Regions from separate parts of the Acinetobacter nosocomialis genome, predicted to be linked through region 2. Evidence: predicted binding sites of a transcription regulator. Region 2 holds the regulator's gene; the other holds the start of a gene.
The links. The regulator PhoB, encoded in region 2, activates phosphate uptake and scavenging genes when phosphate is short. The targets are predictions, from matches to a motif close to TGTCATNAANCTGTCATAA.
Positions count from the first base shown of each region.

Region 1: the regulator PhoB is predicted to act here: its motif matches at 2,829-2,847, upstream of ABLC00_RS08785 (porin).

Region 1 covers NZ_CP157432.1:1,892,318-1,897,421, reverse strand. Annotated here, with positions in the region: gene ABLC00_RS08815 (TonB C-terminal domain-containing protein) at 1-113, opposite strand, end outside; gene ABLC00_RS08810 (hypothetical protein) at 290-514, opposite strand; gene ABLC00_RS08805 (hypothetical protein) at 1,016-1,216, opposite strand; gene ABLC00_RS08800 (GFA family protein) at 1,345-1,770, opposite strand; gene ABLC00_RS08795 (YARHG domain-containing protein) at 2,035-2,304, shown strand; gene ABLC00_RS08790 (HIT family protein) at 2,323-2,736, shown strand; gene ABLC00_RS08785 (porin) at 2,990-4,051, shown strand; gene ABLC00_RS08780 (YidB family protein) at 4,157-4,747, opposite strand; gene ABLC00_RS08775 (DUF6231 family protein) at 4,847-5,104, opposite strand, start outside.
Region 2 covers NZ_CP157432.1:3,834,964-3,840,067, reverse strand. Annotated here, with positions in the region: gene ABLC00_RS17970 (alpha/beta fold hydrolase) at 1-415, shown strand, start outside; gene phoR (phosphate regulon sensor histidine kinase PhoR) at 483-1,841, opposite strand; gene phoB (phosphate regulon transcriptional regulator PhoB) at 1,851-2,561, opposite strand; gene ABLC00_RS17955 (TetR/AcrR family transcriptional regulator) at 2,817-3,488, opposite strand; gene ABLC00_RS17950 (SDR family oxidoreductase) at 3,685-4,518, shown strand; gene ABLC00_RS17945 (MATE family efflux transporter) at 4,575-5,104, opposite strand, start outside.

The DNA of each region.
Region 1 (5,104 bases), 1.9 Mb from region 2:
TCAGCCTCTACAATAGTTTTATCATCACCGTTTTTCACTGGCGATAATGATTTAGAGTTAATAGCACACCCAGTTAATAACAATATTGAAGTTAAAATAATGATATTTTTCATTTATAAAACCAATTTTTTCAATGATTAAAACTTAACATTTTATCTTTTTAAAAACTACCAAGCTGATAGTTTATATTGAATAGTCATTATTAAATACAATCTTAGTAAACTTTATATTTCAGCTAATTTACTCGATTGTTTAGCCTAACTATTCAATTTTATTTTTAAGTAGTGATTTAAAATGATATTTTGTAACGTGAATTGATATTTGAATGCTCAGGCATATCAGCAATATCCTGCTCAGTAAAAATTCCATGCTCAAGTACTTTTGTCCCATTAAATGCAGTATTAACCGGCGTAATGGGAGACTTGGTAATATAATTTTCATCAGCTTTTTGCGTCAATGATGTGCAACCTTCTAGCCCAAATCCAGCAATAAGGACAAATAAAAATTTCTTCATCTGGCTCACCTGTTATAATAAAAATCAAACAATCTAACAAATTATCTATTAATTGTCACATTTTCAAAACGATTAAGTCTCAATCAAAGCTTTAACAAAACTTAATGATATGTAAACTAATTTGCATAAAATGTTAAATTGTGTAAAATACCTAAATAATTTAACGATATGTTTCAACTCATGATCTTTCTACTTTTTTTATTTTTATTATTTACGTTTGTGCTTCTTTTAAATGCTCATTACAAACAATAGGAGCATTGATTAATCATTCATCAAAGATATCTAAATATTTTTTAAAATAATAAGCTTTTACAGCACCCATAGATCAAGTTTAGTCATCTAAAATTTTATAAAAATAAAAAAGCCCGCTTTGTAAGCAGGCTTTACCCTTTTGATTTTTTGCGCTGATCATTCAGGACTTTTTTGCTGTTTGTGACAGCGCTCGGATATTACACTTATACTTAAAGATTAAAAAGACTAATCTTTTTTAAACTGATGCACTTATTCATCAAGTTCTATCGGATCACCATCTTCTGGACGAATATGTCGTGTGCCGTCATCAGCAGGATCAACACTAGATCCATCCTTAGTGATCGAGTTATACATTTCATCCTCTTTTTTATCATCTGTGAATTCTTCATCTTCAAAATCAAGAGGCTCGTCATCATCTTCAAAATTTAAAGGCTTTTCTTCATCTATCATGTGATTCATCCTTTGTTAAGTTATATCACTTCATGCTTAATTAAATGACAGATATATTCAACAGTGAACACACAGCATTTATGTAAAGAACACTTAATAAGCATTAAAGATATAAAAACTAAAGGCTGTTATTCAAAGTATTTTAAGAACTCTTCAAGAACAGGTAAATGGACAAAACTTTTATGAGCATCTTCTAGCACGACCCATTCATGTTTTGACTCTATACAAAAATTAAGCTTTAAGTCTGGATTAAATGAGTGTTCCAAAAGCCCTAATGGTATCCATATATAATTTGTACCATTAATTTTATTGGGTACGGGTGAACCACATTTATTACAAAACGATGAGGTAAAACCAGTCTCTTTTTTATAGGTAGAAACATGTTCACTTCCAAATAGCCAGTTAAATTGGCTTTCTTTGACCAAAGTAGCCGCATTCGCTCCTGTACCCGTTTGTTTTCGGCATAAACTGCAATGACAGTAATAAACCGTTTTTATTTCACGAGTTATAGAGAATTTTACTTGATTACATAAACAAGAACCAATGTTACTCATATAATGTATTTAATTCATCACTATGAAATTTTCATAATGACTTTAAATATTGATTATGTACATATTTTTATTGTTTAATTTAAAATAAAACCTAACCAATTGATTTAAAATAAATTTAAAAAAAGATATTGATATTTAAAGCTTTTTTGTATTATAAGATCAAATGTGATTTTTAATAACACTTGAGTAATTAATAGTCATTGAAATATTGGGAATAAACCTTATATTGAGTACAGGTTCATACCTTTAACTGAGGAAAAGCTCATGAATAAATTATTGGTTGCAGTATTCACTGGAATGGTAACCCTTGCCGGTTTCAGTGCTCAAGCTGCAACACCTGAGCAAGAATGTCAAAAATTGCAAGACGATTACAATTTAATTTATGCATCAAAAGGTTTTTGTTTTAAAGACCAAGATGCTAAAGAAAAATATGGTAATGAAAATTGTCATACGACTAAGCCAAAATTCTCTGATAAAGAGCAGCAACGTCTAGATGCAATTAAAGAACGTCAAAAAGAATTGAAGTGTAAATAGTATTTAAAGGAATAATACATGGCATATGATGATCAAAATATCTTCGCAAAAATTTTACGTGGAGAACTTCCAGCGATAAAACTCTATGAAGATGATCAAGTTCTAGCTTTTATGGATATTATGCCCCAAGCCGATGGTCATGCATTAGTTATTCCAAAAACTCCTGCAGTAACTTTACTTGATTTACCACCTGAAGCGGCAGCTTATACCATTCAGATCGTGCAAAAAATTGCGAAAGCAATGGAAACAGCATTAAATCTTGATGGAATTGTTCTTATGCAATTATCTGGCGCCGCTGCTGGACAAACCGTCCCTCATGTTCATTTTCACCTAATTCCAACAAATGTTCACCAACTTGGTAAACATGCTGCGCAATTGGGAAATCAAGATAAAATCAAGGCCTTAGCTGAAAAAATTAAAGCAGCTCTTTGATTTGAAGAGATAAAAGCGGAGCTTAGGCTCCGCTTTTTTATTTAAAAAGTGTAATAAAATCAAAAGGAAATAAAGTATTTCTAATTTTTATTTGTCATAAAACTGTCATTTCTTCTTCACTCCACTGTCACAAAGTTTACAGATACTTCTTAGCAAGTTGGTGAGCTTCTGTAACTTTTTGTACATAAGCCAACTAAAAAATAAAAGTTAGCTAGGCATACGCCATTTAAAAATACCTTTTGGAGAAATCTCAATGAAGAAATTGCTTCTCGCTGCCGCAGTTGCAACTCTAAGCGTAAACGCGGTGCAAGCAGCGCCAACTTTGTACGGTAAACTCAATGTTACCATTGACCAAGTTGACAACAAAAATTTCGATGGTAAAAGTGACGTTACCGAAGTTAACTCTAACGCGTCTCGTATTGGGGTAAAAGGCGAAGAGAAATTGACTGATAATTTATCAGCAGTTTATTTAGCTGAATGGCAAATTAATGCTGATGGTGATGGTACAGATCTTGGTCAACGTAACCGTTATATCGGTATCAAATCAAATAATGTTGGTACATTAAAAGTTGGTAAATTTGACTCTTACTTTAAAAATGCTGCTGGCAACTACCAAGACATCTATAACGACCACACTATTTTAGATATTACCAACACAATGTATGGTGAAGAACGTCTAAATAACGTTATTGGTTTTGAATCTGATCCTAAACTTCTTGCTGGTGTAACATTCAATGTAATGTTCCAACAAGGTGAAACTCCTGCTGATCCAACACCTGGTACATCTGGTAACGATGACAAACGTAACGGTTTTGGTGACTCAGTTTCAGGTTCTATCGGCTACGAAAACAAAGATATTGGTTTAGCATTAGCTGCTGCTGCTAACTACAGCGTACAAGGTAAATATAATGCCTATGGCCTTAGCAATATTTTCTCTGATGCTTACCGTGTAACTGGTTCTTACGATTTTAGTAAACTTGGCGCAACTGGACTTGTATTAGGTGGTTTATGGCAACATGCTGAACCAACTGATGAGCTAACTAAATATAAAGGCTTACAAGAAGATGCATGGGTTGGTGCTGTAACTTACAGAATTGGTGAAACACCTTTTGTAGTAAAAGGCCAATACCAATCATCTAAAGCTTCTGTAGATGGTCAACAAGATCGTAAAATTGATCAATACGGTGTGGGCTTAGACTACAAAATTAATAAACAAGCACGTTTCTACGGTATTGTTGCTCAACAAAAACGTGACTGGCTTGCTCAAGATGACAAACGTACTGTTGTAGGTGCTGGTATGGAATATAACTTCTAAGTTATTAACCATCTTGCATAAAATAAAAGGGCTTATGCCCTTTTATTTTTATTGTACTAACAAAAAAGCCGATAATTTTTATATCGGCTTTTTTTAATCTCAATCTTATTTTAAGAAACTGCTCACAAGATTCATCACGTTTTGAATGTCTTGATTCGCTTCTTGATGATCTGTACTTTCACCCTGTGGTGTTAAAGAATCAATAACCTGAGGTAACACAGACGCGATCGCCCCGTAAACTTGCTCTTTTGGCGCTTGAGTCTGTTGGGCAACTTGTTCAACATCTGCAGGGTTAAATAAGCTTTGCAGTTGCTGAGTTGGAACTTCACTATTACTTTGATTTGGATCAACCCAACTTTGAACTTGACTACCTAAACCGGCACCTTTTAACTTTTCTAAAGCAGCCTGTAAACCACCTTGTTGTTGAACCCAGCCTAAGATTAAAGGTACTACAGCAATTAATAAACTTTGTACACCGCCACCAGCTTGAGGTGTATTGTTATTTCCAGTCACTTGGCCTAATACCGAACCCAATACTCCACCTAGACCACCTTGAGTACCAGAAGAAGTATTACCACCCATTTGTCCCAATACAGAACCTAAAATTCCACCTAAACCACCTTGACTTGATGCTTGCTGGTTCCCACCTAAAGCTTGCTGAGCCAAAACTTCTACAATATTGCTTAAATTTGTCATGAGTAACTCTTATGTATGGTTTATACACGAGCATACGCGTTTTTTTGTTAAGACAGCAAAAGCGAAATTGTTAAATTTTGAAAGAGATTAAATAGCCTTTTACCAGCGGAATTTATTCCAGTTTTCCGGGTTTGCCCAAAATTTTGAATTAAACCAGTCTGGAACATGTTTATAGGTCAAGATATTAAATTGCCATAAAGCGAAATCACTATCATGTGAAGTTTTATCGATGAGTTGCGTGAACCCTAAAGAACGTAATAGCTGTTCATCACTGCGTTTGCTTACCACAACAATTCGTTTTGCTAATAAATCTCTTAACTTCACTAATAATTGTGATTTATGTACATCGCTAACGCT
Region 2 (5,104 bases):
AAGTATTGTCCCTGAAAATTTAGTTAGTCCCGAAATGAACACTGTGCTAACGCAAGCACGTAGCCGCTGTTTATCTGAACTTCAATCTGACTTGAAGAAATCACCTTCGAGCATATTTAAAGCTAATGCAGATTTAAGACCTCTTTTGACTTATCTGAAGCAGCAGTCCATTGAAAATATGGTGCCTACCGTACCATTAATGATCGTACAAGGTTCTAAAGATCATTTGGTTGACCCGAGAGGGACATATGCTTATTACCAACAGCTATGCAAATCAAAAAAGCCAACTATTTATCAAACAATTGATGGGGGAGATCATCGCGATGCACTGCGTCAGAGTAGTACTTTTGCCACCAACTTTTTAAATATTATAGAAAAAAATCAGACTAAATCTTATTGCTCTAATTTTAAATAAATAGTTTGAAATGTGACAAAAAAGCCGACTTTTCAAGAGTCGGCTTTTTATATGTGAGAAGGCAACTTTAGGTCATGTTATATAGTCTTTCTTTTGGAAAAACTGCGGTAAAGGTTGACCCTTCATTTTCTTTAGATTGCACGTCTAAATAAGCACCATGCTGCATAAGTACGTGTTTTACAATCGCAAGGCCTAAACCTGTTCCACCTGTTTGGCGACTACGGTCACTGTCTACGCGATAAAAGCGTTCGGTCAGACGCGGTAAATGTTTCGGGTTAATCCCGATACCGGTATCTTGTACGCTAAAGTAAGCATGTTCACCGTCATCATGCCAGCCAATGGTAATGGTTCCACCTTTGGGTGTGTATTTAATGGCATTGGTAATTAAATTACTAAATGCGCTGGCAATTTCCATGTCGGAACCAATCAGGTCACAGTGGCTATCAATATGCAAATTGAGTGTGTGGCCATAATCGGCATTGTAGGCCTGAGCATCATCAAACAGTTGATTCATTAAGCTCGGCATTTCAATAATCTGATTTTTTGCAATTTTTTTGTTGTTTTCTAAATTTGATAACAGCAATAAATCATTCACTAACGCATTCATACGTTTTGTTTGTGATTGCATTTGGTCAAATGCACGTTTCCAGCGTGGGCTAATATCTTCTTGGTCGGTAAATGTTTCGATATAGCCGCTCAGTACAGTTAAGGGGGTGCGAAGCTCATGCGAAATATTATCGACGAAGTCTTTACGCATTTGCTCAAGGTTGTGCATACGCGTTACGTCGTAAGCTACAAGTAAGCGACTTTCTCCACCGAACCGTGTGAGCTTAACCTGTACATAACGGTCATCATCAAGATTAGAATGGAGTTTAATCCCATCGGGCGCTTGATCAATATTGTTAAAATATTCAATAAAAGTAGGCTGACGCAAAATAGTTAATAAGTTGCGACCACGGTCAAGTGGACTAATTCCCAGTAAACGCTCTGCGGCTGGGTTCCACCATTCGATTTGATGTTGATCATCAATTAAAACAACTGCCTCAGCTAGGGCAACTAAAGAAGATTGGGCACGGTCAATTAGCCCAACCATTTCGGCCTGAACAATTCGTTCCTGACGCTGAGCACGATACACATTAAATAATAATGCCCCCCAAATACCACTTAGGTTGGGAGGAACATCGTAAGGATTGTTGGCAATCCAGTCATTCACCAAATATAAAGAACGTAACTGGAGCGCAAAAAACACCACGAAGGCGATAAAAATACAGCTCCAGAAATACCCAACCCCTAAACCGACTAAACCTGCAATAATCAGGAAAAATAATAAAAGTCGTAAATCTTGTTTAGCAAACGTCCACAAACTACTGTAACGGGAAAGCTTTTGTTCACGTACCTGTTCAGGGACGGGGTAAGGTTCATACATAAATTTTGGTTAACCTGCGGCTAAATCTGCACGTGTAGAGAAACGATAACCTGTACCACGTACGGTTTGAACAAATCGGTCAACACCAAAAGGTTCTAACACTTTACGCAAACGACGGATATGTACATCGATGGTACGGTCTTCGATGTATACATTACCGCCCCACACCTGATCGAGCAACTGGGCACGTGTATATGCACGTTCTGGATGGGTCATAAAAAATGCAAGCAAGCGATATTCTGTTGGCCCCATATCTAAAATGCTGTTACCAAAGCTCACGCGTTGGCTTACAGGATCAAGAATTAAACCATTGGCATCAATGGTTTTTTCACCGCTTAGCGCATTTGCACGGCGTAAAACAGCTTTAATACGAGAAACCAGTTCACGTGTTGAAAATGGCTTAGTCATATAATCGTCTGCACCGGCATCTAGACCTTGTACTTTGTGGTCTTCCTCACCGCGCGCAGTCAGCATAATGACTGGAATTTCTGCTAGGTTTTCATCGCGTTTTAAGCGGCGGCATAAATCCACACCACTTACGCCTCCAGGTAACATCCAATCAAGCAAGATAAGTGCTGGACGTTGGTCGACGATAATTTGATGGGCCTGTTTGGCATCTTCAGCCTGTAAACATTGAAAGCCTGCCATATCCAAAGAAGTATGGATCATTTCACGAATAGGAAGCTCATCATCGACAATTAAAATATAGTCATCTTTCACAGCGTAATACCTTGTAGATTTTAACGGTGAACCGTTTTGTAGTTATGACAGGCTTATTACAAAGATTAATTATGACAATTTCATTGCAGAAAAGTCTATAAAATCGAATTTAGCAATAATTTGTGACAAAAATACGGCAAGCACATGACCGAATGATGACAGGGATGCATAAATTTTCTTAAAGCCATTCAATATGTTAACAGTTTGCTTCCAGCTAGGTTTTTAGCCTTAAAGCAGTGTCAAAAAACTTTAATATTATTTTGAAACTTGTGCCAACAAAGACAAGAAAACAATACGGCAGGCTGTTAAAACTTGTTCAAGAGACTGCTCAAAGCCACCCATGACCCATCGAATCGCAATTTGAGTCACATATCCGTTTAAGCCCGTTGCAATTAAAGAGAGCTCATTTTCCTTGTGCTGTATTTGCGGCATGGTCAGCATAACGAACGCTTGAATCATACGGTCAAACTGGGCAAGGGTTTCCTGAATGGTGGCCTGATTATGTAATTCCTGAACCAGAACTGCATCAACGTAGACGATACGAGCTAAACGAGGGTCATCTTTTAAGGTTGTCAGAAGCGCTCTTAACCCTGCATCGACCATTTTTTCTGGATCTGGTGCAGCCTTAATCACAGCTTGCATTAAGTTTTGCTGTAATTCTTCAATCATTTTTAAAAAGATAGTTTGGAATAAATCCTCACTCTTTTTAAATGATTCATAAAAATAACGTTCAGTGAGTTTTGCTTCTTGGCAGACATCTTTTACCGTCACTGAAAAAAAGCCAAGGGTTCCATAAGTCGCAATACCGGCTTCAATGAGTTTTTCGCGGCGTACCTCTTTACGCTCAGAAAGAGATAATCCTTTGAACTGGCGTTCTTTACCCGCAGTTTTTGTTTTCTTTTTATTGGTTGAGTCGTTTGTCGCCATAAATAAATGGTTTCCTGATTTTTCGGTTTTTCAGCAAGTATGAGGCTTATGATAAAGCCGTCAGCAGAATTGTGCCAATCTATCTGAAATTACAGTGTACTATATTGACAATGAATATTGTCAAAATTATATTAAAAGAGTCTAAAGTGCACATGCAATGAACCAGTTGTGCAAATCGAAAAACAAAGGATGGACAATGAAAAATTTTAAAAACAAAGTCGCTGCAATCACGGGTGCAGGTTCTGGCATTGGGCAACAATTAGCAATTCTCTTAGCGAAACAAGGCTGCCATCTTTCATTAAGTGATATTAATGAAAAGGGTTTAGAGAAAACTGTTGAGCTATTAAAACCGTACAGTAATATTACTGTAACAACTAAAAAGTTGGATGTTTCTGATCGTGAAGCGGTAAAGCAGTGGGCACAGGAAACCGTTCAAGATCATGGCTCTGTTAATCTCATTTTTAACAATGCTGGTGTCGCTTTAGGTTCAACTGTAGAAGGCGCAAGCTACGAAGATTTAGAATGGATTGTTGGAATTAATTTTTGGGGCGTGGTTTACGGTACCAAAGAATTTTTACCGTTCATTAAGCAAACTCAAGATGGGCACATTATTAACATTTCGAGCTTATTTGGTTTAACAGCTCAGCCAACTCAGTCTGGCTATAATGCAACCAAATTTGCGGTGCGTGGATTTACCGAATCGTTACGCCAAGAGTTAGATATTGAAAAATGTGGCGTAAGTTCGCTATGTGTACATCCTGGCGGCATTCGCACCAATATTGCTAAAGCTGCAAAAATGAATGACAGTTTGAGTAGTTTGGGTATGGACCCAGCTAAATCTATTCAAAACTTTGATAAATTCCTACGTACCCCACCAGAAGAAGCAGCTCGTCAAATTCTAGATGCCGTTTTGAAAAATAAACGTCGTTTATTGATTGGTAGTGATGCAAAATTTCTTGATGCACTTCAGCGTTTGTTCCCAACTGGATATCAACGTGCTTCAACCGTTGTAACCAAATGGATGAAATAAGATTTAAATTAAAAAAGCCATCAATTGATGGCTTTTTTTATAAGGCTTAAGCTGTTTTAAATAAGAACTTTGATCTTCTTTTTCTTCCATATAAACTGGTAATACAAGCCTTGAACGATACAAAGGCTCACAAATGCCAAGGCATAAGCAATCCAGATCCCTTTAAGCCCCCACATGGAGCTAAACCAGTAAGCGCATGGGATTTCAATCAACAAAATAGCCGAGATATTTAACAGCATTGGGACGGTAACTGTACCGCTGGCCCGCATGATTGATGCAAAAATAGCACCTGCACCAAAAAATAAAATTGCCCAAAGTACAATAAATAAGAGCTGCTGTCCTAATACCACCACAGTTGGGTCGGTAATGAATAAGGCCATCAAATATTTTGAAAATAGATAGCCAAGTGCAATTAACACACCTGTGAATAAAAAGTTCATGCCTAAAGCTGTGCGGGTAACACGTGCGAGTAAGTCTGACTTACCTGCACCAATTGCTTGAGCTGCAAAAATTGAAGCTGCAATTGAGATAGACAAAGCAGGGAACTGAATATAGTTGAGTACTTGGTTGACGGCACCATAGGCAG